Regions from separate parts of the Anaerocolumna sp. AGMB13020 genome, predicted to be linked through region 3. Evidence: predicted binding sites of a transcription regulator. Region 3 holds the regulator's gene; each other region holds the start of a gene.
What was found. The regulator Rex, encoded in region 3, represses fermentation and respiration genes when NADH is low (regulators of the CRP and FNR family bind a similar motif). The targets are predictions, from matches to a motif close to ATTGTTAANTANTTAACAAT.

Region 1: R2R35_RS18100 (iron-sulfur cluster assembly scaffold protein) is a predicted target of Rex. The motif match lies at 2,226-2,245, and genes of this name have one in related genera.
Region 2: R2R35_RS12915 ((2Fe-2S) ferredoxin domain-containing protein) is a predicted target of Rex. The motif match lies at 4,759-4,778, and genes of this name have one in related genera.

What each region holds. Positions count from the first base shown of each region.
Region 1 covers NZ_CP136910.1:4,362,763-4,373,174, forward strand. The annotation lists gene R2R35_RS18085 (carbohydrate ABC transporter permease) at 1-413, shown strand, start outside; gene R2R35_RS18090 (carbohydrate ABC transporter permease) at 425-1,252, shown strand; gene R2R35_RS18095 (DNA-3-methyladenine glycosylase) at 1,516-2,109, shown strand; gene R2R35_RS18100 (iron-sulfur cluster assembly scaffold protein) at 2,392-3,084, shown strand; gene R2R35_RS18105 (GGGtGRT protein) at 3,104-4,114, shown strand; gene R2R35_RS18110 (GNAT family N-acetyltransferase) at 4,447-4,977, shown strand; TPP riboswitch at 5,346-5,447, shown strand; gene thiW (energy coupling factor transporter S component ThiW) at 5,521-6,027, shown strand; gene thiC (phosphomethylpyrimidine synthase ThiC) at 6,059-7,360, shown strand; gene thiM (hydroxyethylthiazole kinase) at 7,386-8,249, shown strand; gene thiE (thiamine phosphate synthase) at 8,237-8,881, shown strand; gene thiD (bifunctional hydroxymethylpyrimidine kinase/phosphomethylpyrimidine kinase) at 8,919-9,707, shown strand.
Region 2 covers NZ_CP136910.1:3,173,296-3,183,707, reverse strand. The annotation lists gene R2R35_RS12955 (PHP domain-containing protein) at 1-99, opposite strand, end outside; gene R2R35_RS12950 (hypothetical protein) at 92-427, opposite strand; gene R2R35_RS12945 (NUDIX hydrolase) at 451-957, opposite strand; gene R2R35_RS12940 ([Fe-Fe] hydrogenase large subunit C-terminal domain-containing protein) at 1,049-2,332, opposite strand; gene R2R35_RS12935 (ATP-binding protein) at 2,412-2,837, opposite strand; gene R2R35_RS12930 (DRTGG domain-containing protein) at 2,834-3,184, opposite strand; gene R2R35_RS12925 (NADH-quinone oxidoreductase subunit NuoE family protein) at 3,643-4,137, shown strand; gene R2R35_RS12920 (ATP-binding protein) at 4,146-4,703, shown strand; gene R2R35_RS12915 ((2Fe-2S) ferredoxin domain-containing protein) at 4,831-5,205, shown strand; gene R2R35_RS12910 (NADH-quinone oxidoreductase subunit NuoF) at 5,209-6,996, shown strand; gene R2R35_RS12905 (NADH-dependent [FeFe] hydrogenase, group A6) at 7,127-8,878, shown strand; gene R2R35_RS12900 (DUF5050 domain-containing protein) at 9,164-10,396, shown strand.
Region 3 covers NZ_CP136910.1:5,084,329-5,094,740, forward strand. The annotation lists gene R2R35_RS21400 (isocitrate/isopropylmalate dehydrogenase family protein) at 1-253, shown strand, start outside; gene R2R35_RS21405 (GntR family transcriptional regulator) at 264-932, shown strand; gene R2R35_RS21410 (DUF4026 domain-containing protein) at 1,079-2,353, shown strand; gene R2R35_RS21415 (ABC-F family ATP-binding cassette domain-containing protein) at 2,559-4,478, opposite strand; gene R2R35_RS21420 (DUF1349 domain-containing protein) at 4,821-5,402, shown strand; gene R2R35_RS21425 (redox-sensing transcriptional repressor Rex) at 5,713-6,387, shown strand; gene R2R35_RS21430 (hypothetical protein) at 6,437-7,048, shown strand; gene acpS (holo-ACP synthase) at 7,050-7,418, shown strand; gene R2R35_RS21440 (NAD(P)H-hydrate dehydratase) at 7,476-9,170, shown strand; gene alr (alanine racemase) at 9,136-10,332, shown strand.

The DNA.
Region 1 (10,412 bases), 720 kb from region 3:
TGTGGGTAATTGCCTTTGTGGCTCTATGGCAGTATGTAGGGACTACCATGATGTTATATATGGCGCAGATTGCGGGGATTTCCGGTTCGCTTTATGAGGTGTCTTATATAGACGGAGCCGGCAGGTTTAAGAGTTTTTTCCATGTTACCTTACCTTTAATTAAGCCAATGATTGCCACCTCTCTGTCCCTGAACTGCATTGGTTCCCTGAAATTCTTTGATCTGGTATATAACATGACCCAGGGAGGTCCGAACCATCGGACGGATGTGCTTGCCACCCATCTGTATAACCAGGGGTTTCAATATTTTAAATACGGTTATGCCAGTGCCATAGGGGTTGTGCTATTGGTCTTATGCATCATTGTAACCTTTATTATCAGTAAGTGCCTGAAGACAGAAGATTATGAAATGTAGGAGGTTAGCAGGTGAGAAAGTTTAAAGTAAGTTTTCTGTTTGTATATATATTTCTTGGGTTATTGGCTGTAATCTACATAACGCCGTTGTTATGGGTCATATTAGTTTCCTTTAAGACAAATGCGGAAATTTTCAGCAGTCCCTTCCGTATTCCAAGGACACTCCAATGGGATAATTACAGAGTGGCCTGGACAGCCGGAAAATTAGGACTTGCAACCCTGAATTCTGTAATAGTCTGTGTCATTACACTGGCAGCAAGCATGCTCCTTGGAGCGATGGCTGCCTTTGCCATTGGGCGTATGAGATGGAAGTTCGCCAATTCTGCTATGGGATATTTTCTTATTGGAATGATGATACCGGTGCATTGTGTACTAATACCACTGTTTGTTGCCTTCTCTAACTGGCGGCTGACTAACAGTCTTTTTTCCTTGATACTCCCTTATGTAACTTTTTCTTTACCGATGACTATCTATATTCTGGTGAATTTTTTCCGTGGTATGCCAGGAGATATGTTTGAAGCGGCTTGCATTGATGGCTGTTCTATTTACGGCAGTTTTTTTAAGATTGCCTTGCCTTTGTCTAAGACGGGTCTATTCGTTACCGGCCTTATGACCTTTGTAAGTAACTGGAACGAACTACTCTTAGCAATGGTGTTCATATCTGATGCGGCCAAGAAGACACTTTCTGTGACGCTAACGTATTTTGTGGGTCCTTATTCAACAAACTATACTCAGATGTTTGCTGCTATTGTAATAGCGGTGGTTCCCTCCATTCTGGTATATTGCTGTTTCAGCAATCAGATTGTGGAAGGATTGACGGCAGGAGCTGTAAAAGGTTAAAAAGCCATTGAAAAAACGGCTGGAATTATCTATACTTTATAGGAGGAATTTGGAATGTGGCGGAAAACTACTTGCACCTCAGAAGGGTGCAATGAGTTTTCAGACATGCAATGGTATTGACTTTGTACATAGGTAATAGGAGGTATGCATTAGCAGTATGCGATACCTAACGACGACAGTACATTTTATTGGAATAACGGGTGCTGAATAAACTTATCAAGACAGTACTGGGATATACATGAGTTAGAAGGAGCAATACGGATATGAAATTATCACGTGAATTTTATAGACAGGACGGCATAAAGCTTGGAAAAGCTCTTCTTGGAAAGGTACTGGTTCATGAATCGGAGGAGGGCATAACCAAAGGAATCATTGTTGAGACAGAAAGTTATATGGGAGTAATCGATGCAGCAGCCCATTCATATAAAGGAAAAAGAGATGGCAGGTGCAATATCCAATACAATGAGGGGGGCTATGCCTATATTTTCATGATATATGGAATGTATAATTGTATGAATATTGTAGCCAATAAAGAAAATATACCGGAGGTGGTACTCCTTCGGGCACTTGAACCGCTGGAAGGCATTGATATCATGGAAAAAAGAAGAAAGAATGCCAAATTAAAAATGCTTCTTAATGGGCCTGGGAAATTGTGTCAGGGAATGGGAATTACCAGAGAACATTATGGTCTTGATCTGTGCAGCAGCAAATTATATCTTGAAGAACCGGCAAATTCAGAGGAATTTGAGATAGAAACCTCCAAGCGGATCAATATCGATTATGCGGGGGAAGCGAAAGATTATCTCTGGCGGTTTACCATTAAGAACAATCCTTATGTATCGGTTAAAGTAAAGTGAACAAATCGGAAAAGACCCTTAGATGGCATAAAATTCCTGTAGGAGAGAAGCAGGTTGTTAATAATTTTTTCTCAAAAACTATGGACTAATTTGACTTTTTATGAGAGAATAAGTGCGGTGTTAAAATAATAACATACTGTCTGCTTACAAAAGCATAGATGGCAGGGGATTTAAGCCTGCCTGCAAGGCGGTATTACCGCATTTATGAGGCATTCATAACCCCATATCCGCGACTAGATAGTAGATACTGCAAAATTGATGTACATTGAAAGGAGTCTAGACATGATTTATTCACATGAAGTAGAAATGATGTGTCCGGTTGCGCAAGGCGTTAACCACGGTGCAGCACCAATCCCAGAAGAAGCAAAATGGGTACAGGCCAGAGAAGTGAAGGATATTTCCGGTTTAACACACGGTGTTGGCTGGTGTGCACCTCAGCAGGGAGCCTGTAAATTGACCCTGAACGTAAAAGACGGTATTATCCAGGAAGCACTGGTAGAGACCATCGGATGTTCAGGTATGACACATTCAGCAGCTATGGCAGCTGAAATACTTCCCGGAAGAACTGTTTTAGAAGCACTTAACACAGACCTTGTTTGTGATGCTATCAATACAGCTATGAGAGAGCTTTTCTTACAGATCGCTTATGGTAGAACTCAGAGTGCCTTCTCTGAAGGAGGACTTCCAATCGGAGCCGGACTTGAAGACTTAGGAAAAGGTTTAAGAAGCCAGGTTGGTACTATGTATGGTACTTTAAAGAAAGGTCCCCGTTACCTTGAAATGGCAGAAGGCTATGTAACCGGAATCGCTCTGGATGAGGAAGATCAGATAATCGGTTATCAGTACGTAAATCTGGGCAAAATGACAGATTTCATCAAAAAAGGTGATGACCCTACAACCGCTTATGAGAAGTCCAAAGGACAGTACGGACGTGTTGCGGATGCTGTGAAGATCATTGACCCCAGAAAAGAATAACCGAAGGAGGATACATAAAATGGCTTTATTTGAATCATATGAAAGAAGAATAGATAAAATCAATGCTGTATTAAACAGCTATGGAATAGCTTCCATCGAAGAAGCAGAACAGATTACAAAAGCAGCCGGTCTTGATGTATACAACCAGGTAAAAGGTATTCAGAATATCTGTTTTGAAAATGCCTGTTGGTCTTATATTGTAGGCGCTGCAATCGCTATCAAAAAAGACTGCAGAAAAGCAGCAGATGCTGCTGCTGCAATTGGTGAAGGACTTCAGGCTTTCTGTATCCCCGGTTCTGTTGCTGACCAGAGAAAAGTTGGTTTAGGACACGGTAACTTAGGAAAGATGTTATTAGAAGAAGGCACAGAATGCTTCGCTTTCCTTGCTGGTCATGAGTCTTTCGCAGCAGCTGAAGGTGCTATCGGTATCGCGCTCTCCGCGAACAAGGTAAGAAAACAGCCTTTAAGAGTTATCTTAAATGGTCTTGGTAAAGATGCAGCTCAGATTATCTCCAGAATCAACGGCTTTACTTTCGTAGAGACACAGATGGATTACTATACAGGAGAGGTGAAGGAAGTATACCGTAAATCCTACTCCAATGGAGACAGAGCAAAAGTAAACTGCTATGGTGCAAACGACGTAACGGAAGGTGTTGCAATCATGCACAAGGAAGGTGTTGACGTTTCCATCACTGGTAACTCCACTAATCCTACAAGATTCCAGCATCCAGTAGCAGGTACTTACAAAAAAGAATGTCTTGAGCAGGGTAAGAAATACTTCTCCGTAGCTTCCGGCGGCGGTACAGGCAGAACACTTCATCCTGATAACATGGCAGCAGGTCCTGCTTCCTATGGTATGACAGATACTATGGGTAGAATGCACTCTGATGCTCAGTTCGCAGGTTCTTCTTCCGTTCCCGCTCACGTTGAGATGATGGGTCTTATCGGAATGGGTAACAACCCTATGGTTGGAGCCACTGTAGCGGTAGCGGTTGCGATCCAGCAGGCTGCTGATGCAGGTAAATTCTAAGCTTTGCTTGTTGAATAGATTTTAATATAATCAAGTTTGGTTCAAAACTTGCCCACTGCCCACGGTTTGTCCGCTACGGATAAACTGGTGGGCAGTTTTTCTGGATACATCTATTATTATTAGTATATTTATAAGCAATCATAGAGGGCAAAAGGAGACAAGGATGGGAAAAAATTATAGCTATGGTATAAGGTTTTGTAGTAAGCTCCATGCAATTCTTTAGGTGAACTCATCAATACGCATGGGGCGTTATGTTACAGTAAAGAATTGCATTATAAATTATAGTTTTAAGATAAATAAAAATTATAAAATATAAAAGGAGCAATTCAAATATGAAAATAGATTTGATTTTATGCAATAAAGAAACAGGCTTTGTAATAAAGAACATGTACCCGCTATATCTGCATGATTTGGCTGAAATCCATGATACACTGCCTAATCGATATGGTATCTTTGAAGAAGATGAGACACGCACTTTAAGCGAGCAATATGATACGCAGAATATCTGGTTTGAAAATCCGGAAGAGCTTTTTCCCTATTGCATAACCGTTGATGGGATTCCGGCAGGCTTCTGCCTCATAGCCAGTGGTAAATACGTATCAAGAGAAGTGGACTATTGCGTCCACGAGACCTTTATTTTGCGCCCCTATCGAAGCAAAGGCATCTCTCAGGAGGCGGTTATCCGTATTCTTGATAAACACAGAGGGCGATGGATGCTTGATACCAGTTCAGAGGATATTAATAGCCGTGCTCAATTGTTTTGGAGCAGAATGATATTGGCCTATACAGGAGGGATATATCAGGTAGAGAAAAGAATAATTCATAATATGCCAAGACTGGTATTCACTTTTCATAATCAGTAAGGGCGTTCATACCTTACCGTCTGGATATAACGAGCCATAGAAAAACAATTATGAGCCAAGAAGAACATTTACAAGCCAAGAAGAACAATTACAAGTCAAGAAAGACAATTACAAGTCAAGAAAGACAATTACAAGTCAAGAAAGACAATTACAAGCCAAGAAGAACGATTACAAGCCAAGAAAGACGATTACAAGCCAAGAAGAACGATTACAGGCCAAGAAAGATAATTACAAGCCAAGAAGATACGATTACAATCCAAGTGAGAAAACGGTTACAGTAACAAATCAAGTAAAGAGATGTGACCAATATCGAAAAGGTTTCCGTAATTCAATTGACATTACAGAATATGGATACTATAATAAAACTAAATAAATAATTCGGGAGCTTGTGTGCAGGCTGAGAGGAAACAATAGTTTCGACCGTACCTGATTTGGATAATGCCAACGTAGGGAAGTATAACATGGATGAACTGTATTTATGGGATATACCTGCGGGTATATCCCTTTTTGGTGTTATTTATTGACAAAATACAGAAAGGATAAATAAAAATGTCAGTTAAAAAGCTATCATTGGCAGGGGTTCTAACCGCTTTGGGAGTAGTATGCTCAACCTTCTATATTCCGGTCGGTGCCTCCAAGGTTTTTCCGGTGCAGCATTTCCTTAATGTGATTGCCGGTGTAATGCTGGGGCCGGTATACGCAGTTTCCATGGCTTTTGTTACCTCTGTGGTTCGCAATATCATGGGAACGGGAAGTATCCTGGCTTTCCCCGGGAGCATGTGCGGAGCTTTTCTCTGCGGAATACTCTATAAATACACAAAAAAGCTTGGAGCAGCTTTATTGGGAGAGGTTGCGGGTACAGGAATTTTTGGAGCTCTTTTAGCCTATCCTGTTGCAGCGATGTTTTTATCCGGTAAAGGAGCTTTTTACGTTTTTGTAATACCCTTTGGTATCAGTTCCTTCGCTGGCGCCATAATATCCGCAGTGCTCCTGTTATCCTTAAGTAGAAGCGGGATATTACAGAAACTTATTCACAATGAACAACTTTAAATAGTTAAAATATGAAAGAAGGTAATAAAAAATGAATTATCATACACAGATGGAAGCAGCCAGAAAGAAGATACTTACAAAGGAAATGGAGATAGTCTCCCAAAAAGAGGGAATGGATACCGAACTGCTCATGGAACGGGTCTCGGCAGGGCGTATTGTCATTCCAGCTAACAGACTGCATACTTCACTGAGCCCGGAAGGTATCGGAGAAGGCTTAAAGACAAAAATCAATGTCAACCTGGGAGTCTCAGGAGATTGCGCAGATTATGAAAAGGAATTTGAAAAAGTCAGACTTTCCCTTGCGTTTGGTGCCGAGGCTATAATGGATTTAAGCAACTACGGCAAGACCAATACCTTTCGGAGACAGCTGATAGAGTACTCAAAGGCTATGATCGGAACAGTTCCCATGTATGATGCAATAGGCTACCTGGAGAAAGATCTTATGGATATTTCAGCTAAGGATTTTCTGAGGGTGGTAGAAGCACATGCCAAACAGGGAGTGGATTTTATGACCATCCATGCTGGAATCAACAAGAGGGCAGTTGAAACCTTTAAAGCCTCCCATCGTTTAACTAATATTGTATCCAGGGGAGGTTCTCTGTTGTTTGCATGGATGGAGATGACAGGAAATGAAAATCCCTTTTATGAATACTACGATGAAGTACTGGCACTGTTAAGAGAATATGATGTTACCATCAGTCTGGGGGATGCGCTTCGACCAGGAAGTATTCATGACAGTACGGACGCCGGACAGCTGGGAGAGTTAATTGAATTGGGACAACTGACCTTAAGAGCCTGGGAGAAGGATGTACAGGTAGTGGTGGAGGGACCGGGGCATATGGCAATAAATGAAATTGCTGCCAATATGACCCTTCAAAAACGCCTGTGCCATGGTGCACCGTTTTATGTTCTGGGGCCTTTGGTAACGGATATTGCACCTGGCTATGACCACATTACATCTGCTATCGGAGGTGCCATTGCTGCTGCAAACGGTGCGGATTTTCTCTGTTATGTCACCCCTGCGGAGCACTTAAGGCTTCCGGACCTCTCCGATGTAAAGGAAGGAATCATGGCAACCAAAATAGCTGCTCATGCGGCGGATATTGCCAAAGGTTTACCGGGAGCAAGAGAGCAGGATAACCGTATGAGCGATGCCAGAAGAAGAATTGACTGGGAAGAAATGTTTGCTTGTGCTCTTGATTCTAAGAAAGCAAGGGAATACTTTGAAAGTGCACCGCCATCAGATAAGCACAGCTGCTCCATGTGCGGCAAAATGTGTGCAATGAGAACCACTAACAAAATATTGAACGGTGAAAAGGTAGAAATACTATAGAACTACTCTATAAAGGAAGGAAATAATGGTACATACTATTTTTGAGGGGAGTTTCAGGAGATTGCGGGAGAGGGCACCTCATATTCACTGTATCACCAACTATGTTACCGCAAACGACTGTGCTAATATATTGCTGGCCTGTGGCGCTTATCCGGTAATGGCAGATTTTTCGGAGGAAGCCGAGGAAATAACGGCAGGCTGTGAGGCTCTGGTAATCAATCTGGGAACGATAAATGACAACAGATTATCGGCTATGCTAAGGGCAGGTAAACGGGCAAATGCACTTTTGCACCCCGTACTTTTAGATCCGGTGGGAGTGGGAGCCTCTGCCTACCGCTTAGAGGCGGCTTTTCGATTGCTGAAGGAAATAGACTTTAGCGTCATCAGAGGAAATGCATCGGAAATAAAGACGTTGTATAAAGGAAGCGGCAGCTCAAAAGGAGTGGATGCGGCAAAAGAAGACAGCCGTATGGAAAATAATCCAGAGGAAGCCTGTAAAGCGGCACGGGAGCTTGCCGGAAGGACCGGTGCAGTCATTGTTCAGACGGGAGAAACAGATATTCTTGCAGAGAAAGAAAAGGTCTTTTATCTTGGAAACGGACATGCCTCCATGTGTAAAATAGCAGGAACCGGCTGTATGCTTTCGGCAGTTATCGGAGCTTTTAACGCCGTTTATCCGGAAGAACCCTTAAGGGCCGCAATAGCAGGAACTGCAGCAATGGGAATAAGCGGTGAAATTGCTTTTGCGAGAATGCTAGAGAGGAAAGAGGGGACAGCTTCCTTAAAAATTCATTTAATGGATTGCATCAGTAATATGGAGGAGGAACTCCTGAAAGAACGTATTTTACTGACAGAAGACCTGAAAGGATATAGAGAATGGACAAGTTAAGGGATAAAATGCTTTTATATCTGGTTACAGACAGAACCTGGCTTAGAGCGAAGCAATTGGCTGAGCAGGTAGAAACCGCCGTCAGAGCGGGAGTAACCATGGTACAGCTGAGAGAAAAAGAACTTTCCTTTGATGCTTTTACCGCAGAAGCGCTGGCAGTAAAAGAAGTGACGGACAGATACCGGATTCCCCTTATCATAAATGACAGAATTGATGTGGCGGTGGCAGTGGATGCCGCCGGTGTACATCTGGGACAGAAGGATGGAGAGATTGCAAAAGCAAGAAAGATACTTGGAAAAAATAAGATAATTGGTATGTCAGTTCATAATGTATGGGAAGCGGCAGAAGCGGAGCGAGAAGGGGCGGATTATCTTGGGGCAGGTGCAGTCTTTGGTTCTTCTACGAAAACGGATGCTGGTCTGTTGTCCTTTGAAACCTTAAAAGACATATGCCAGGAGGTATCCATACCGGTAACAGCCATCGGAGGAATCAACAGTGAAAATATCTGCAAATTGTCAGGCACCGGTATAAGCAGCGTGGCTGTTATTTCTGCAATTCTTGGAAGCAGGGATATTAAGCAGGCAGCGGCAGAAATGAAAAGGCTTGCAAAACAGATAATTATATCTTCTTAGAAACGTTAAGGAAGGAAAGAAAGGAAACAGACAGCTTATGCAGAAAGTACTTACGGTTGCAGGCTCCGACTGCAGCGGAGGAGCAGGAATTCAAGCAGACCTAAAGACCATTACTGCCCACGGACACTATGGTATGAGCGTAATTACAGCCCTAACGGCACAAAATACTCTTGGTGTTTCCGGAATATATGAAGTCAGCCCCCAGTTTGTTGAGGAACAGTTAAACCGCATCTGTGAAGATATCTATCCGGATGCAGTAAAGATTGGTATGCTATATAACGCAGAAATCATGAAGTGTCTGTGCAGGAAAATCAAAGAATACCGGCTGAGAAATATTGTATTAGATCCGGTGATGGTCTCCACTAGCGGAAAAAGTCTTTTGAAGGAAGAAGCCGCAGCTATTTTAATCGATGAACTTCTTCCCCTGTCCCATGTCTTTACCCCAAATCTGTATGAAGCCTCTGCTGTCAGTGGTATCTCCATTCGAAGCAAAAGTGATATGCTTGCTGCGGTACAAAAGATTGGCAGCAGATATGACGGATATATTTTGATGAAAGGAGGACATCTGCAGGAATGCTGTGATGACCTGCTGTATAAAGACGGAGAAGTATACTGGTTACGGCAGGAGAGAATCGACAACCCGAATACTCACGGAACAGGCTGCACTTTATCCTCAGCCATTGCCTGTAACCTGGCAAAAGGAAAAGAAACCAGAGATAGTATTACGGCTGCCAAAGAGTATGTAACCGGTGCAATCAGAGCAAATCTTAAGCTGGGGAGGGGGAACGGGCCGTTAAACCATGTCTGGAATTTGCCATTATATTGAAGGCAGGTTTCAAAGCCGATGGATAACAGAAAATTACGAAATCCAGAAATGTAGAAATATATGTAGAAATTTAAACTGGAAAAATTGATTAATGAAAAAGTACATAAATGAAAAGCACATAATGAATAGTTGATAAATGAGAAATTAATAAACGAATAATTGGTAAAAAAAAATTCATCAATGAAAAATGCTCTATGAACTGAACATGAAAAAATCGATTATCTGTAAAAATATTCATGATTGAAAAATAGGTTGCCTGAGAATTCACCAAAAGCTGTATTATAAGCTGGGAGATCTCAGGCAACCTTTTTTGAGAGGTAAAGAGGATTGAGAAGTATAAAAAAAGGCATAATTATAGAATGTGTGGGGATGTTAAACCTGTGTAAAATATAGCAAAACAGGAAAGAAACAGCAGAAAAAATACATATATTTACATATAATCACGAAGATGTCGAAATTGTTAAGTTTTTTGTAAGTTTGTTTACTAAATTGTAAAATTAATTAAAGCTTACTTAATGGTATTATTTTTAAAATAGTTTATAATACATTCTCGTAGCCTATTTTTTATATAGGAATATTCAATATGGCATGGACCATATAATGACAACAAGAGGGAGGACAAAGCAGTGGTTTTTAGCAGTCTGGAATTTATTTTTAGATTTTTACCGTTGTTTTTAATAATTTATTATGTTATGCCTGCCAGGT
Region 2 (10,412 bases), 1.9 Mb from region 3:
TATGGCAGCCATTCCAACTATATTTCCAGGTGTCATATCTTCATCACCGCAGGGGGATAAGCAGGAATGAATATGCAGATCATAAGAGACCTTATACATGAATCAGTTCATGAACCAGCAGAGAGGTCTCAAATACAGGCTTATTAACCGCCAGGAGAGTTATTCCCTGTTCCTTAGCTTTTAGAGCTGTCTGTTCATCGGGCATTATCCCCTCTGCCAGAACAATACAGGCAACCTCTGTCAAAGACGCAACTGCCAGGGTATTTACATTGGCCATTACCGTAATCCAGACCGCCCCTGAAAAAGCTTTTCCCATAGCTACACTTAAGAGATCACAGCAATATACACCTTTAAGCTCTCTCTCAAGGTCATTGCCAGGATTAATTATTTCGAATATCTCCTTATGAAGAATCTCTCCTACTGTCATGATGTTACCTTTTCCTTTCTTTTCTAATTAATAATAATCCCGGAATTATTTCTCTTCCAGTCTTCAATACACTTGCGGTCATAATTATTTATATTCTCTGGCAGGTTATCTCCGCTAAAAAATCTGTGACCTAACGTTTCTTCTGTTTCCTGCAGGATTTCACCCTTGTACTCAGTGGTTTTAAATATGGTACTTGTCACCCAGCAGATATCCTGATTAGGATATACAATATACCTGTCATCGCCGGAATATATGCCAAAGAGCTCCAGATTCTCCACTATAATTCCTACCTCTTCATATACCTCCCGTCTGGCGGTTTCAAGAAAGGTCTCTCCCATCTCCATCCCACCGCCCGGCAATCCCCATTTACCGTTATCACTTCGCTGCTGCAGTAAAATCTGACCTTCCTTGTTCTCGATGATAACGCCGCAGGCGGGAACCATTACAGGGTTATGTCCTATGCTTTTTCTCATTTCACGGATATAATTTTTTTTATAAGGTTTTATGATTTCGTCAATTTCTTTTTGCATTTACACCACTCTTTCTTGTTACATCTATAGAATGTGTTTCATGTTTATCAACACTCCTGCACAATATGATATGAAGCATTATCCTGCAGTATCAGTTATCAAACTTGCTGATTTCGTCAGACAGCCTGTGAATATACTGCCTTAAAATGTGAATACAATCCTGCTCTCCGGCAACACCTCTAACCACATCCTCTGCCAGTGCCTTGCAGGTAGGTGCCCCACAGGAACCACAGTCAAGACCAGGGAATTTCTCGCAAAGCTCTTCTACCTTCGCAAGCATAGTAATGCTCTCCTGCAGGTCTTCGCTTAATTTAAATACCGGTTCATAGTTAACTTCACGATTCCACTCCCAGTGCTTTACCTCACTGCCATCCAGATGATTACAGGCAACCGGCATATATTTTCGCAGCCGGATTAATTTTACCTTTGCCACAAAGGGATTCTCAACGGTAAGCACACCTCCCACGCAGCCACCGTTACAGGCATTTAATTCTATAAATTCAAGAGAGGAAATTTTCTGATCCTCCAGATCCTCCAGTACTCTGATAACATTCTCAATTCCATCTGCTGCCAGGTAATTATCCGTAAGAAGTCCTCCGGCTTCTCCGCCTGTTCCGCCCCAGCTGATGCCGATTTTACCAGATATGGCAAGATTTTCGATCTGCTGCTTCTCCTCCACTTCTTTCATAAGGCTAATAAGCCTTGGATAGATATCTTTTATGGCAATTACCCCGTCCACCTCACTCTTACTGTATCCCAGAGGGTTCTTGACCGCACTGACCTTTGCCGGACAGGGGCTGATAAAGATAATTCCTATCTTCTCTGCCGGAAGCCCGGTTTCCTTTACCGCTTTTTCCCTTGCCAGTGCCGCTGCCAGGTCAACTGGCGCCTTTATGGGCAGCAGATGTTCCAGCAATCCTGGGAAACGCACCCGGATCAAACGCACCACAGAAGGACAGGCGGTACTGATAAAGGGCATCTTTTGTTCCTGTTCCTCCAGGTACTTTCTGGATAATTCCGATACCAGCTCAGCAGCCCCACTGACCTCATATACGTCATGAAAGCCAAATTTTTTGAGTGCCGTCAATACAATATTAACATCCTCCAGATTATTGAACTGACCGTATAGTGCAGGTGCTGGTAAAGCCACGGTATACTCATAATCTTCTAATATACTCAAGGGATCATATACCGCCAGCTTTGCATGATGAGGGCAGATTCTTATGCACTCCCCGCAGTCAATACAGAATTCCTTTGTAATAACAGCCTTTCCCTTTCGAACCCGGATAGCCTGAGTCGGACACCTTTTGATACAGTTAATGCATCCCTTGCACAAGTCCTCCTGCAGACGAACAGCAGTAAAAAATTTATCCATACGAACCCCCATATATACCCCCGGCTTGCCAGGGATACTGCTCAAACAGACAGTTTAAACTGAAACACCCCATTACCTATTACTGTATTTTAACCGTCATTGTTACCGTAGTACCTATTCCAAGTTCTGTCTCGATATTCATCACGTCAGAATACTTCTTCATATTGGGCAGTCCCATACCGGCACCAAACCCCAGAGATCTTACCTTATCGGGGGCTGTAGAGTAACCTGCCTGCATGGCAAGCTCGATATCCGGTATACCTGGCCCCTTATCCTTTAACACCATATGTACTTCCTCCGGGGATAACGTCACCTGAATTGCTCCACCCTGTGCATGAATAACCATATTTATCTCCCCTTCATACATGGCTATAGCGACTTTTCTAATAATCTCAGGATTTACCCCCATCTGCTTTAACTTGGATTTCACATCACTGGAGGCTTCTCCTGCTCTTGTAAAGTCCTCAGCTGATACCTGATAGTTAAGCTGTATATTCTTACTCAATGAGCAGCACCTCCCCTTAATCCTCTTTCATAGAGCATACCGCAGGCAGGAAACATCTGCTTATCTGTAGCAAGCAGCACAATATGGCTTTCCATTGCCAGTTCTGTCATCATCTCGTCCGGTACCTTGCCCCGCACAAAGACGATACAGATAATATCCATCATCTCGGCAGTCCTTATAACCTGTGAATTACAAAGACCTGTAAGCAGCACGGACTGATCCTTTACGAAGGCCAGGACATCACTCATCATATCTGCACCGCAGGCAGTATGAACCTCTCGTTCCAGATATTTCTCTCCCCAGACGAGCCTGGCACCAAGTATATCCATTACATCATGAATTGTCATAATAAACCAAACCTTTCTCATAGCCTGTGTTTTTAATTACAGATACCCTTAAATAATCCTATTGTGAAATAAAAAACATTTCTCTCTGACTCCATTCCTTTTACTTGTGAAACTGCCCAAATGAATCGTAAAATTCGAGCTGTTTATTGTTTGTTAATTCTAACACTTTTTTCGGTTTTCTTTTTAGAACTCTTTCATTTGTATGTACAATTTATACAATTCAATAGTCTATAAATTTACACACAGTATAACATTGACGGTGTTTTTTTTCAACTTCTATCATTTTTGCATTAATAGCTTAATATTCTCTGTTTTCCATTTGTTACAATTGTTAATTTTAATATATCTGTGGATTTTTTATCAATAACATGTTATACTGATGTTGTTTGTCGAATAAAAATTTTGAAATATTTCGACAGGTAACGTACAAACAGCCACAAAATCAAGGAGGTTAAAGAATGAGTTCCCAGAAAAAAACAGTCCCGTTCGCCGGCTCAAAAGAGCAGGAAGCGGAGCTTCTCAAAGTCATTAATAAGTATAAAGATGACAAAGGTGCCCTAATGCCCATTCTGCAGGAAGCACAGAGTATTTACGGCTATCTTCCTATAGAAGTTCAGACCATTATATCAAACGAGATGGATATCCCGCTTGAAAAAATATATGGTGTAGCTACTTTCTATTCCCAGTTTTCTTTAAATCCCAAAGGAAAATACAAAATTTCCGTATGTTTAGGTACTGCCTGTTATGTTAAGGGCTCCGGTGATATTTTCAACAAGTTAGCCGAGCTGCTTCATATAGAGGGTGGGGAATGTACACCTGACGGCAAATTCTCCTTAGATGCCTGTCGCTGTATCGGTGCCTGCGGTCTTGCTCCCGTACTTACAGTAAATGATGATGTATACGGCAGACTTACGGTAGACGATGTTAAGGATATACTTACAAAATATGAGTAATTCAATCCATGATGACTGAAATCTCGTTAAACATATTAGATATTGCACAGAATTCGGTAAGTGCTCATGCCACTCTCATTGAAATAACCGTACAGATAGCTCAGTCCTTAAACCTTTTACAGGTTGAGATAAAGGATAACGGCTGCGGTATGACAGAGGAAGAAGCAGTCAAAGCACAGGATCCCTTCTATACAACAAGGACTACCAGAAAAGTAGGCCTGGGAATTCCCTTCTTCAAACAGGCAGCCTTAAGCTGCGGAGGAGATTTTCATATGGAATCAGAGCCTGGTAAAGGAACGAAAGTTTATGCTTCCTTTCAGCTAACCCACATTGACCGAATGCCTCTTGGCGATATGAACAGTACCCTTTACAGTCTGATTACCTTCCACCCGTCTATAGACTTTGTCTATACCTACCGCGTGGACGATAAGAGTTTTGTACTGGATACCAGAGAAATGCGCTCCCTACTTCACAATGTTCCTCTAAACAATCCTGAGGTAACAGTATTCTTAAAAAATTTTCTTATGGAGAATCATGAAGAAGCAAATGAAGGTATTTACTTTTAGCAGCATTTTAATACATCCGTTTCGATATAGATACTAAAAGATATACGCATCCAAGTTTGATAACTTTTTAACAAAGTCTCAAACATTGGATTTATACAGTTCTCAATATAAATAAGGAGGATATCTTATGAAAACTCTTGAAGAGTTACAGGCTATCAGAGAAAAAATGCAAGGCCAGATCGGTCTGCGTTCCGAAACTGCCAGCCAGACCAGAGTAGTGGTAGGTATGGCGACCTGCGGTATTGCCAGTGGTGCAAGACCGGTTCTCACTGCTCTTTCCAATGCCGTTCAGGAAAAAAACCTTACAAATATAGCTGTTGTACAGACCGGTTGTATAGGACTGTGCCAATATGAACCTATTGTAGAAGTATTTGCACCCGGTAAAGAAAAAGTAACCTATGTAAAGATGACACCGGAGAAAGCACTGGAGGTTCTTGAACAGCACCTTTTAGGCGGTAAAGTCGTTGACAAATACACCATCAGCTCTGAAGGGAGGATATAAGACATGTTTCGTTCACACGTATTAGTATGCGGCGGTACCGGATGTACTTCCTCCGGAAGTGTTAAGATTATCGAAACCCTGCAGTCTGAAATAGAGAAAAACGGTCTGGAGAAGGAAGTTTCCGTGGTTCAGACCGGTTGTCACGGACTTTGTGCGCTGGGACCCATTATGATTGTTTATCCCGATGCCTGCTTCTATTCCATGGTAAAAGAAGAGGATATTTCGGAAATCGTAACCGAGCATTTATTAAAAGGAAGACCCGTTACCCGTCTTTTATATACAGAAACAGTTACTGACGATGGCATTAAATCCTTAAATGAAACCGACTTCTATAAGAAGCAGCATCGTATCGCACTTCGTAACTGCGGTGTCATCAATCCTGAGAATATTGAAGAATACATCGGAAATGGCGGATATTCTGCTCTTGGTAAGGTACTTACCGAGTATACTCCCGATGATGTTATACAAACCCTCTTAGACAGCGGTCTTCGCGGCAGAGGCGGCGGCGGTTTCCCTACAGGCTTAAAATGGAAGCTTGCCAAAGGCAATGATGCAGACCAGAAATATGTCTGCTGTAATGCTGATGAAGGTGACCCGGGTGCCTTTATGGACCGTTCCGTTCTAGAAGGTGACCCCCACGTAGTATTTGAGGCAATGGCTATTGCAGGTTATGCTATCGGTGCGACACAGGGCTATATCTATGTTCGTGCAGAATATCCCATTGCAGTAGACCGTCTTGAAATTGCTCTTAAACAGGCAAGAGAATACGGAATGCTCGGTGAGGATATCTTTGGAACCGGCTTTAACTTTGATATTGGCTTAAGACTTGGTGCCGGCGCTTTTGTTTGTGGTGAGGAAACCGCTCTTATGACCTCCATCGAAGGTAACAGAGGTGAACCTCGTCCCAGACCTCCTTTCCCTGCACAGAAAGGTTTATTTGGTAAACCTACAATATTAAATAACGTAGAAACCTATGCAAATATACCTCAGATCATATTAAACGGACCCAAGTGGTTTGCCGATATGGGTACTGAGAAATCCAAGGGCACCAAGGTATTCGCTCTTGGCGGTAAGATTAAAAACACTGGTCTTGTGGAAATCCCTATGGGTACAACCTTAAGAGAAGTTGTAGAAGAAATCGGCGGCGGTATCCCCAATGGCAAGAAATTCAAGGCAGCACAAACCGGCGGTCCTTCCGGTGGATGTATTCCGATCGAGCACTATGACATTCCCATTGATTATGATAACCTTATAAATATCGGTTCCATGATGGGCTCCGGCGGTCTTATCGTTATGGATGAAGACAATTGTATGGTTGACATTGCCAAATTCTTCTTAGAGTTTACCGTTGAGGAATCCTGTGGTAAATGTACTCCCTGCCGTATTGGTACCAAACGTCTTTATGAAATTTTAGAGAAAATCACAAAGGGCCAGGGAACCCTGGAAGACCTGGATACCCTGGAGGAACTCTGCTATCACATTAAGGATAATTCCCTTTGCGGTCTGGGCCAGACGGCACCAAACCCTGTCCTTTCCACCCTTAAATACTTCAAGGATGAATATATTTCTCATGTTGTGGATAAAAAATGTCCTTCCGGTGTATGTAAAGCACTCCTTTCCTATGTTATCGATGCTGATAAGTGCAAGGGCTGTACTTTATGTGCAAGAGTATGCCCGAATGGAGCAATTGAAGGTAAGGTAAAGGAAATTCATTTAATCCACCAGAGCAAGTGTATCAAATGCGGCGCATGTATGGAAAAATGCCGTTTTGGTGCTATATCCAAACAGTAAACCTGTTCATAAGATTATAGGAGGAGGTTTAGGTTGAAAGAAATGCATTTTCAACCACAAATTTGTGCCTGTGAAATCCTCGGCACAAATACAGATGCACAAAATGCATGTGCAAGAATGGAGGAAAAAGATGGAAACCGTTAATATAAAGTTAAACGGTACAGAAATGGCTGTACCTATGGGCTCCACTATTTTAGAAGCAGCAAAGCTGGCACATATTGAAATTCCTACCCTTTGCTACTTAAAGGAAATAAATGAAATCGGAGCCTGCCGTATCTGCGTCGTGGAAGTAAAAGGAGCCAGAAGCCTTGTTGCATCCTGCGTTTATCCCGTAAATGAAGGGATGGAAGTGTGGACCAACACTCCAAGAGTATTAAACTCCAGAAGAAAGACACTGGAATTAATCCTTTCCACTCATGACAGAAAATGTTTATCCTGCGTAAGAAGCGGTGATTGCGAGCTTCAGAAATTAAGCAAGGATTTAAAAGTTGAGAAAGAAGGCCATTATGACGGCGAAAATATAGAGTATGAGATAGATTACTCCGCTGCACATATGTACCGCGACAATAACAAATGTATCCTCTGCAGACGCTGTTCCGCGGTGTGTGACAAGGTACAAAGCGTAGGTGTAATCGGTGCCAATGACCGTGGTTTTAAGACCAATATTGCCTCCCCTTTTGATATGGGCTTAGGCGACACCAGTTGTGTGTCCTGTGGTCAGTGTATCGCTGTATGTCCTACCGGTGCCCTGTCCGAGAAGGATTATACCGATGAAGTATTTGCAGCGATTGCTGACTCCAGCAAACATGTAATTGTTCAGACAGCTCCTTCCGTTCGTGCGGGACTTGGCGAAGAATTCGGTCTTCCCATCGGTACCAACGTAGAAGGAAAGATGGTTTCTGCTCTTAGAAGACTTGGCTTTGCCAAAGTATTCGATACAGACTTTGCTGCTGATTTAACCATAATGGAAGAAGCCCATGAATTCCTTGACCGCGTACAAAACGGCGGAGTTCTGCCTTTAATCACTTCCTGCTCTCCGGGCTGGGTTAAATACTGTGAGCATTATTTCCCTGATATGACAGAGAATCTCTCCAGCTGCAAGTCCCCTCAGCAGATGTTCGGTGCTACCGCTAAGACCTATTATGCAGAGAAGATGGGCATTGATCCCAAAGATATCGTTATGGTCAGCATCATGCCCTGTACCGCAAAGAAATTTGAGATTGGTAGAGAAGATCAGGATGCTTCCGGTGTAGCGGATGTGGATATTGCTCTGACTGTAAGAGAGCTTGCCAGAATGATCAATCGCTCCGGCATCAATTTCCTTTCTCTTCCCGATGAAGAATTTGATTCTCCTCTTGGGATGTCTTCCGGTGCCGGCGTAATCTTTGGTGCTACCGGCGGTGTTATGGAGGCAGCTCTTCGTACCGCAGTAGAGGAATTAACCGGTGAAGAATTACAGAGCCTTGATTTCAAAGAAGTAAGAGGTGTAACAGGCATTAAAGAAGCAACCTATAATGTTGCCGGTATGGATGTTAAGGTGGCAGTTGCCTCCGGCTTAACCAATGCCAAAGAGCTTCTTACAAAAGTAAAGAACGGCGAAGCAGAATATCACTTCATAGAGATTATGGGATGCCCCGGTGGTTGTGTAAACGGCGGCGGAATGCCTCAGGTACCGGCTAATATCCGTAACTTTAATGATATCAGAGCACTTCGTGCCAAGGTATTATATGACCTGGACAGCTCCATGCCTTATCGCAAGTCTCATACAAACCCTGCAATCAAGCAGCTTTATGCAGAGTATTTTGGTAAACCCGGCAGCCATAAGGCTCATGAAGTACTTCATACCACCTATGTAAAGAGATCCGTTAACGACGTAAAATAATAGTTACTGACAACAGATGATAACAGGGAGGATTCTTTGAATCCTCCCTGTTATCATTCTCTACGTCTTTTTATACCGCTACTCTCATTCGTCTCTAAAAAGAAGCTTAATGTTTACATCTCCTCTTGTTGTATAAGTAGCATGTAAGGAGTATAATTTAGACAGAAGAAACTTATAACTGAAAGCATCTGCTTGGTTCATTGGGAATGTATCCGATTATCTAATCCTAATTCCAAGAGCTGTAGCGGCAAGCCAACCAAAAATGTAAAGAAAAGAGATAAGTCTATGAAATCAATGAAGCTCAGAAGAATAATATGCTTTATGCTTTCCCTGCTGCTATTGACAGCAGTGTTTAACACCGGTACTGTACAGGCGGAACCCGGAACAACTGGTATCGTTTATAGTTATCTTACCATGCTGGAGGACAATGGTTATATCTACTATATCCAAACCCTGCAAGACTCCAAAGACAGCTACAGCTACGATATCTATCGTTTCAATCCTGTTACCGGAGATAAGAACAAAATCGTCTCCTCCGACAACGGTTTCCGTTCCATGGTAGTTTATAATAATGTTCTTTACTATACCAGCAATGAGACAGACAGTATAGAATATACTACCTATTCCATCTCTGTAAAGGGGGAGAACCAGCAGACTGTAAGCAAGGGGACCGTATTGTATGCAGATAAGAAGGGTATTTACTACCTTGTAGAAAAAGATACCAAAAAACTGCTTTATATGAAATCACATGCCGATAAGAAGTCTGTCCTGCTATACACCGGTAACAGCAGTTTTGACTTTATAAAAAGCATAGGCACAACCCTTTATTTTGGACAATACAAAGAGGCAACATCAAAGATTCAGCTGTTGTCCTTAAAAAGCGGCAATACCAAACCCACGGTACTCTCTTCCCTTAAAGCGGAGCAGGTTAGCGATCAATCCCCTATTATCTCTGACATTATATCAATTAAAGGAAACCTCTATTACCAGTTTGGAACCTACCAGGGCAGCGGCAACTTCTGGTACGGAACCCTTGTAAAATATAGCAATACAGAAAAGACCACCAGTATTATCCATGATAATATGACTACCGATTTTCTGACCTATAGCACTGATAAGATCTATTTTGATGAGCTGGGTAATTATTCTGTGTATTACACTTATAACGTAAACACGAACAAATTAACATCCTCTAACATTAATTATCCTGGTACTGTCACAATTGTAAACAAATATAGCTACCGGATAAAACTGGATGAAAAGAAATATATAACGTTATCTCGTTTTACATCAGGAACAAATAATAAGAATCTGGTAACTGATTTCATCAAAATAGCTTATACTCCCGACAGCAAGTTTGACTACTCTGCCGGAATCACTGCCTTAGGCAAATATTTGCTGATTCCTGTTGAGTGCACTGATTACAATGATCCTGATTATGGATGGCGTGGAAAAGTAATCAGCATAAAATGGTATGTAGCCGATTTAAACGGAAAGATACTGGCTGATTTCCAATAAATCAGCACCATACAGG
Region 3 (10,412 bases):
TGAAGCAATCCACGGATCAGCACCCAGAATGGTGGATGAAGGAAGAGATATCTATGCAGATCCCTGCAGCGTAATCCGTGCAGGTGCTATGTTATTATCACATATCGGATATCAGAATGAAGCAGATAAGCTATATAAAGCACTAGATATCTGCACCATTACTGAGAAGAAGCTGGTCATTACGGGAAGAAATACCGGAGCAACCAGCGCGGAATTTGCCGATTACCTAATGGAGACCATTGAAAAGCTTTAGGAGGAATTTTGTGGACGAAAAAGATGTTCATAAGGAAAATACGGATAAATATTCCCTTCGAGGCAGAGTGTTTACAAAGATCAGGGAAGATATACTATCAGGAAAATATAAACAGAATGACGAATTAAAAGAGACCACCATCGGACAGGAACTGGGGGTCAGTCGTACGCCGGTGAGAGAAGCCTTACGTCAGCTTGAACTGGAAGGGCTGGTAAACATAGTACCCAACAAAGGTGCTTATGTGAATGGCATTTCAGAAAAAGATATCCATGATATTTATATTATCCGGTCTTATCTGGAGGGACTTTGTGCCAAATGGGCATGTGAATACATTACCAAAGAACAGATAGATGAGCTGGAGGAAGTTGTATATTTGTCTGAATTTCACGCAAAGAAAGAACATCACGAACAGATTGTGGAGTTGGACAATAAGTTTCATCAATTGATATATGAAGCCTCCAACAGTAAGATTTTAAATCATATACTTTCTGATTTTCATCACTATGTACAAAGAATACGAAAGATAACCCTGGCCTCGGATTTACGGGCGGCAAACTCCAATAAGGAACATACCGCCATATTGGATGCTATCCGTCAAAGAGATGGTGATAAGGCAGAAATGCTGGCTCATGAACATATTATGAATACCATCAAGAACATAAGTGATAGAGGGTTGTAAAAGGAAACACAGGCAGCAAGTGCCTGAAAGCAGACCCTCATGAGTAATGAAATATAGTTGCATTTAAACCGCCTTTGTAAATAGTTACAAAGACGGTTTAAGTGTATTTTGTAACTTTAAGGGATACCGCCGATAAGGAGATACGAATGGGATTATTTAATTTATTTAACCGAAAGGTAGAAGAAAAACAGCAATTTGATGATTTCAGCATGATGTTGGCAATACCAAAGAAAGAAGACGATATAAAAGAACCTGAAGTCCTTATAAAACGTCTCAGCGAGATTCCCGGGATCAATATATTGTCCAGGAAAATGCAGGATTATAAGTTTGAAGTAGTAATAGAATACAAGAAAAATGAGTATCCATTGATTTTCTATCCGGATAGTTTTGCATTACCGGATTTCTACAGACAGCAGCATTTGTTTCCTGATGTAGACATGCATAAGCTTGTAAGAGCTGAATCTGGTTTAAGGATTGATATGCTTTTTGGTGATGACAGTTTGGAGTCCTATCACTTACAGCTAAAAATAGTAAATGGAATAATACCGGATATTCTGGCTTTGCTTGATATCAGCTCTGAAAAGATTCTGTCCGGAAGATGGGTAGCCATGGCGGCAAGCTCCGATGTACCGCCCGCTCCTCGTTATATTTATACCGTTCAGGCCGTATCCGATGATGATCAGGTATGGCTGCATTCCCATGGATTATCGCGTTGTGGTATCACTGAATTGGAGGTATTGAATTCTACCAAAGATACCTATAACAATCATTATAATATCATTGAAACCGCTGCTAATCGGATGCTGGAGGCAGAAGAACCTTTAAAGCACAAGGAGCCTCTCTACCTGGCAAGATTATCAGAGGAGGATTATCTGGTGATAACCCTGATACCCTGGGAAGAAGCTGTGAAAGGATATGCTTTCGATATGTTGGGGGGGAGAAGAGACAGGGAGGAGAGTCATAACAGAAATACCAGTGCTGTCTTTGCTTATCCAACGGAGGAGGATTATAAAAAGAAGAAATACAAGCCCGTTTCTATCTATGATGATATACTCAAAGATAATCCAATCTATATGATCTCCAACAAAGAAACAGATAGAATGAGAGCCTTGGCTTTGGAACGGCTTGATTACGTAAGAAAAGCAATAACCTCAGAAGAAAATAAGATACTTGTAAAAATTGGTCTGACAGTAGATGATGAGTATAAAACCGAGGATAATTTCCATGAGCATATCTGGTTTGAACTTCTTGAAATTACAGAGGACCAGGTCAGGGGAACACTTACCCAGGAACCCTATTATGTAAAGGATATGCATACCGGCAGCGAAGGCACTTATACGATAGAAGATATTACGGACTGGCTGATTTTTACACCTGAACGGAGATTGTCTCCGGATGATGCTTACCTGCTGGAAGATTAGCTCGGCTTTTGAGATTAAAACATACCATATGAACGAATACAATAAGAATGCTCCCGGTATATATGTTGCAGGTTACAAAGTACAACCTATAAGCCGGGAGCCATTCCTGTTATAGAAGTTACTGGATTTTATGATGCAACACTCTGTTTTACAAAGTAATTGTTTCTTAATATTAACAAAACCCAGATAACAGAATGTATTAATTCTACTCTGCCAGTTCTTCCCACATTACCATGAGTTCTTCCAATCTTGCTTCCAGAGACTTTTTCTCTGTGGTAAGCTTTATAAGTTCACTGGAATTGGTATAGATGTCCTCATTCGTCAATAATTCATCAATTTCTTCGTTCCGAAGCTCCAATTTTTGTATTTCTTCTTCTGTTTTCTTTAAATCATTCTGACGCTTACGTATCTTAGCCTGTTCTTCCTTCTGCTGTTTCCAATCCTGTTTCGTATCAGACTCCTCAGAATCCTTTTCTTTTTGTGAAAAAACCGTATTGTTAGAAATGCTACTGGGTGTAAGTTCATCTTTCTTTTCCAGGTAATAATCGTAATTACCGATATAATTGACCAGCATATTACCGGTAAGATCCATAATCCTGGTAGCAGTTTTATTGATAAAATAACGGTCATGTGAAACATATAATACGGTTCCTGAATAACGATTAATTGCATTTTCAAGAATTTCCTTGGAGGTGATATCCAAGTGGTTGGTAGGCTCATCCAGGATTAATAGATTTGCTTCTGAGAGCATTAGCTTTGCCAGGGACACACGTCCTTTTTCGCCGCCGCTGATATCTTTAATACGCTTAAACACATCATCTCCGGTAAAGAGAAAAGCAGCCAGAATATTACGGATAGCGGTATTATCCATATTAGGGTAAGCATCACTTAATTCCACAAAAAGAGTCTTGTCTGAATCAAGAACCTGATGTTCCTGGTCATAATATCCGATTTTTACTTTGGAACCTAAGGTTACCTTTCCGGAGTCCGCAGGTATTATCTCATTGATGATTTTCAATAAAGTGGTCTTACCCGTTCCGTTATTTCCGATAATAGAGACCTTTTCACTTCTTTTTATTTCAAAATTCAGATTATCAAATAGCTTTAAGCTGCCAAAGGATTTAGCAAGTCCTTCAACTCGCAGCACATCATTACCGCTGATTACCGAAGGCTCTAGGTTAATGTGCATCTGGGGCTCATAAGTAACCGGCTTATCCAGGCGGTCTACTTTATCTAACATCTTTTCACGGCTTTCAGCCCTGCGAATGGATTTCTCACGGTTAAAGGAACGAAGTTTGGCTATTACCTCTTCCTGATGTTTGATTTCTCTTTGCTGATTGAGATAATGTTTTAACATTGCATCCCGCAGCATGGCTTTTTTATCGGCATAAGCTGTGTAATTACCATCATAAGAGACGGCTTTACCCTGTTCCAACTCTACGACCTTTGTTACAACTTTATCAAGAAAATAACGATCATGGGCTATTACAACAACAGAACCCTGATAATTAACCAGAAAGTTTTCAAGCCAGGCAATAGACTCCATATCAAGATGATTGGTAGGCTCATCCAGAAGGATTAACTCGGGTTTGCTTAGGAGTAGTTTACCAAGAGCAACACGTGTCTTCTGACCGCCTGATAATGTAGTGACAGGTTTTGAGAATTCTTCTTCAGTAAAACCCAGTCCTTTTAAAATGCCAATAACTTCACTTTTATAAGCATAGCCATTTTTCAATTCAAATTCGTGATTTAATCTTGTATAGGCAGAAAGCATCTGCTCCAGTTCGGTTCCGGATGCCTCCTTCATGGATTCCTCCAGCTGGCGAACCTTGGTTTCTATATCAATAACATCCTGTTTGACGGTTAATATTTCATCATAAATGGAATTTTCAGAGGAGAGTCCCTGATGCTGTGCAAGATAACCAACACTGCAACCCTTTGCAAATATAATCTCTCCGTCGTCCGGTGCCAGTTCTCCCATAATAATCTTAAAAAGGGTGGATTTTCCTGCGCCGTTAATACCGATAACAGCGGCTTTTTCCCTTTCGTTTACATGGAAAGAAACATTGCTAAGAATCTGGTCTGTTCCAAAGCTTTTAGAAATATTTCTGCATGCTAAAATCATTTCAAATTACCTTTCTCTTTGGATTTCTATTTAGAATCATAAAGGAATGACTGTAAAAAGTCAAGTAATTGACATGTCCCAGCTAAGGTAAACCAAAGAGGATGACATATAAGAGAGAGATTATGGCTGATCTGTTGTTTTGATGGAGGTCTCAAGAAGAAACTCGGATTATGTACAAAGTTTTTGTTAAAGATTTACTTCCGTTATTAAGTGAGATAAATAACTTGAAAAAGTGCCTGTATCAATGATATCATGTAGAAAAAGTGCCTGTTACAGACTGCGGGAAGGTTGTAATTTACAGCGCAGATACTATTATAAGCCAATTAGGAAAGGGGTTTACACATGAGTAAGAAATTTTTCAAAGATTTTAAATGGTTAAATGAAAGCAGTATTCGATATACAAAAGAAGGAATTGTGATAAAAGCACCCGGGCAGAGTGATTTCTTCCGTGGGACAGGAGTATTTGTACGTGATAATGCGCCATTTTATTATACAGAAATTTTTGGGGATTTTGTATTTAGAGCCAAGGTATCTCATGCTTTTTTGGATACCTTTGATGCAGCAACGATAATGTTAATGGAGAATGACAGCATCTGGGCTAAGGCCTGCTTTGAGAAGACGGATTTTGACACCAATGCAGTTGTCAGTGTTGTAACAAATCCCTTGTCTGATGATGCAAACGGCTGTAATATAGAAGGAAATGAGGTTTGGCTTCAGGCAGCCAGGGTAGGAGATGCCTTTGCCTTTCACTATTCTTTGGATGGTATAAAATATGATATGATGCGTTATTTTATTCTGCCCGCCAGTCAGACAATCAAAGTTGGTTTGGTGGCACAAGCACCAATTGGAGAAGGCGGAGAACGTTATTTTGAGAATATATCGCTGGAGCACAGAACGGTTTTAAATATACGCGCCGGCAGATAAACCGAGGGAATTATTGGAAAATTCATATAGGAATCAGCATTTGACAAATAAATATCATTCACATATAATATCTTATTAGAAAGCTATATTCAGGAGTAAATTAAGTTAAATGAAGAATTTGTAGGATCCTTTCTGTAGAAATACCTGAATACCGTATTTTTACACAGGAAGAGTAAAAACAGTTTACTTAAAACATTCCTTTAAACATAAGAAAATCAAAAGCAGGTTAATGAATATATGCATATATCAGTTTTAATTTGCAATATTGAATTACCTGCTTTCAGTTATAAAAAATAAAGGAGGGTCAGAAGTGCAAGAGAAAGAAATTTCATTAGCCGTAATACAGCGCTTACCCAGATATTATCGTTACTTGGGAGAACTGCTGGAAAATGACGTGGTACGTATTTCATCTAAGGAGTTAAGCGAGAGGATGAAGGTTACTGCCTCCCAGATAAGGCAGGATTTGAACAATTTTGGTGGGTTCGGACAGCAGGGGTACGGATATAATGTTGAATATCTGTTTACTGAGATTGGAAAAATATTAGGACTTGACAGAAAGTACAATGTAATCATCATAGGAGCGGGTAATTTGGGACAGGCATTGGCAAACTATGGTGATTTTGAAAGAAGAGGATTTATGATTAAGGGTATCTTTGATGTTAACCCGCGATTGGAAGGAATATCAATCAGGGGAACTCAGATACAGATGATGGATGAACTGGAAGAATTTGTGAAGAGCAACAAGGTTCATATAGCCGCACTGACCATACCAAAGATAAAGGCACCACAGACTGCTAAAGAAATAGTGGCCTTAGGTATTAAAGCCATTTGGAATTTTGCGCCAGTAGATTTAAATCTCCCCTCCGATGTCATTGTAGAGAATGTACATCTGTTAGAAAGTCTTATGAGATTATCCTATACCCTAAAAGATTTGGAAGAGTCCCAAGGTATTACGGAAGAAGACATTTCATCCGATAATAATTAAAAAGGACACCAAAGCGAAAGCTTGCACCAGAAATGGGGTATAAGTATACATGAGAAAAAAGGAAGACATAAACTTTGAAAAAATCTTTAAGGGTAAGAAAATACCAATAGTAGTATTGGATGAACGCTGGCATCAGCTGTTTCCGGATTATGATAAACCTGTTCACATCAAAGCAATGGAAAATAAACTGGATGAGCTGATGAAACAGCAAGGCAAACTTACCAATGATTTAAAGGATTACAAGAAGATAAAGAATCAACTGATGGGTGAGATTATCACTCACATGGATGTCAATGACACAAAGCTGGGAAAAGCCAAAGAAAAGAAACTTGATCAGAACCAGAGACTGATAAGGGAAATTGGCGATAAAGTAAAAGACTCAGAGAATGAACTGGTTGATCTGCCTTATCAAATTAAGGCGGCTAACGAAGCTTTAATAATAGAAAGTTCACAAATCTGCTATAGACGGCTCAGTGAGAACACAGAGAAAATCAATGAGATTAATAAGTGGATTCAAAACATCCGAGAACAGCTGAAAATAAAAATCCTAGAGAAACAGGATATGGAAATGAAAAATGCAGATATCTATAATTACATGCATGATCTGCTGGGACCGGAACTATTGCAGGAACTGGATGAAGAGATAAAAAGGAATAAATAGCATGATTGTTGGTATCGGTACAGATTTAATTGAAATCGAAAGAGTCATGAAAGCCTGTGAGCGGGAACATTTCTGCAGGAGAATCTTTACTCCAAAAGAGTTAGAACTTGCTCAGACAGACAGAAGAAAGCTTGCCGGAAATTTTGCTGTAAAAGAAGCAGTTGTAAAAATGCTGGGTCTGGGTTTTCGAGGAATTCATCCTTCAGATATAGAAGTATTGCGGGATGAATACGGGAAACCTTTTGTGAATTTATTGAAAGGAGCCAAAGAGGCTGCCGATAAAATTGCATGTCAAAGGATACTGGTAACTATCACAAACACAAAGGAGTTCGCCAGTGCTTTTGCTGTTGGAGAAAGCATTAATTCGTAGTATTCAGAAAATACGTAGATAGGTATTCAGAAAGTCAAGTTTATAAAAGAGGTTTATATGAAATATCTGGTCAAGCGTAATGAGATGCAGGAAGTTGACAGGAAAACCACGGAAGAAATGGGGATACCTGCTATTGTTTTGATGGAGCGTGCTGCCTTAAAGGTAGCAGAAGTAATTGATGAACATATCATAACTTCAAGCTGTGAGAAAGATACAAAATTGAAAATACTTGCTTTATGCGGTACAGGGAATAATGGAGCTGATGGAATTGCGGCTGCCAGGATTCTAACCTGTAAAGGGTACAAAGCAGCAATATATGTGGTGGGTGACAGGAATAAGGCATCCGCCTTGTTTTTGCAGCAATTAGAAATTGCTGTGAATTTCGGTGTTGAAATAGTTAGCAATATTGATACCCCGGAATATACTATTGATGAAAACACGATTCTTATAGACGCCATCTTCGGCATCGGATTAAATAAAGATATTCAGGGTGAATATAAGAATATAATAGATAAAATAAACAGATTAAAAAAAGAGAAGGTATTTGCTGTTGATATACCATCAGGAATATCAGCCGATTCTGGATTTCCTTTAGGGGCAGCAGTGAAGGCAGACTATACAATAACCTTTGGATACCTTAAGTTAGGACTTGTACTTTTTCCCGGATGTGAATATGCAGGGGTTATAACAGTTGCGGATATTGGGTTTGCAGCACCTGAATACCTTAAGCTTCCATTCCATCACTATACCTTTAATAAGGAAGATTTAAATTTAATACCCAATAGGAAAGCCTATTCAAATAAAGGCAGTTATGGAAAGATCCTTGTTATAGCGGGTTCAGCAGATATGTCAGGGGCAGCTTATTTTTCTGCCAAGGCAGCATACCGTATGGGAGCCGGCTTAGTCAAGATATTGACCAATGAGAAAAACAGGACGATTTTGCAGACCATATTGCCGGAAGCTCTTATAAATACTTATTCTGACGGGGAACTTAACCTTAGGGATATGAATACTTTAAAAGAGGAGATCAAATGGGCGGATGTAGTAGTAATCGGACCTGGTATAGGGAGAAGTACGCAGGCAGAGCGTTTATTGCAGCTAGTCCTTGCGGAAGTAAAGGTGCCGATTGTTATTGATGGCGATGCCCTCTGGCTGCTTGGTCAAAAAGCAGCAAATTACATGAAAGAACAGGATTTTTCACCGGGAGCTTCACCTTTACCGCAAGCAGAAACAATGGAAGAACAGCAGGCGGCTGACAGAATTTCATTTCTTAAGCATCTTCTGCCTGACAGAACCATACTTACACCACATTTAAAGGAACTCAGCTATTTGCTTCATGTTCCCATAAAATGGATTCAGGAAAATCTTTTAAAGGCAGCCAGTCTATGTACTCTGGATAATAATATGGTATATGCTATAAAAGATGCCAGAACCATTGTGGCGGAAAAGAAAAGCAGATATATTAATTTGTCCGGTAATAACGGTATGGCTACTGGAGGTTCAGGAGATGTGTTAACCGGAATGATAGCGGGATTGTTAGGCCAAGGTCTGACAGAGGATAAAGCGGCAGCCCTTGGTGTATACATCCATGGTTTAGCCGGTGACCTTGCGGCGGAAGAATCTGGTCAGCACTCCTTAATGGCAGATGATATAATCAATCACATTTCAGCGGTAATAAAGTCATGCACTGTTACTGCGGATATGAATGGAGGAACCTATGACAGCAGGAAATATAGACCTGACATCAATTGAAGAATTTAATTCAAAATATTACAGAGCATCAGCGAATATTGATCTGGATGCAATCTGCAGCAATATAAATAATACAAGAAAAATATTACAGCCTGAAACAAAACTTATGGTAATATTAAAAGCTGACGGGTATGGCCATGGTGCGGTACCTATTGCGAAAGCACTTTCCGAGATGGCCGTAGACAGTTTTGGTATTGCAATTCTGGAAGAAGGAATTGAATTAAGGAAGGCAGGAATTGAAAAACCGCTACTGGTGTTGGGATATACCCCTAAGGGGCAATACAAAAAGCTGCTAGAACATGACATAACACAGACGATTTTTCAATACAGCACAGCAAAGGATTTGTCAGAAGAAGCACTAAGTCAAGGGAAAACAGCAAAGATTCACATTAAGATTGATACGGGAATGTCAAGGATAGGTTTTTTTGATGATGGACTTAGTATAGAGGAAATAAAGAAAATATCGGAACTTAAGGGAATAGAGATAGAAGGTATCTTTTCTCATTTTGCCTGTGCTGATGAAACGGATAAGACCTCTGCCAACAGGCAGTTAAGTAAATTTCTCGCCTTTGTGGAAGAACTAAAACAAGAGGGGATCAATATCCCCATCAGGCACATAGCAAATAGCGCTGGTATTATCGATATGCCGGAGGCTCAGTTAGACATGGTACGAAGTGGTATTTCTACCTACGGGCTTTATCCCTCAAATGAGGTAAAGAAAGACGTGCTGGAATTAAAGCCAGCAATGGAGATTAAATCACATGTAAGTTATGTAAAAGAAGTTGAAGCTGGAATAGGGGTTAGTTATGGAAGTACATATGTAACCTCTAAAAAAACAAAAATTGCTACGATTCCGGTAGGGTATGGAGATGGTTACCCCAGGCAGCTTTCATCTAAAGGGAGAGTACTGATTCATGGTATGTCTGCGCCTATCATAGGAAGAGTGTGTATGGATCAGTTCATGGTGGATGTAACAGATATTCCGGGTGTAGAACAAGGTGATTCCGTAACACTGGTTGGAAGAGATCGGGAGGAATTTATATCTGTTGAGGAAGTGGCAGATATGACATATTCCTTTAATTATGAATTTATTTGTAATGTAGGCAAGCGAATCCCGCGTATATATTATCGTAACAATAAATTATGGAACATAGGGATATAAGAGAAAATGATAAAGAGATAAATTAGAAAGATTGGATAAAAAGGCAAGATAAAAAGGCAAGATAAAAAGGCAAGATAAAA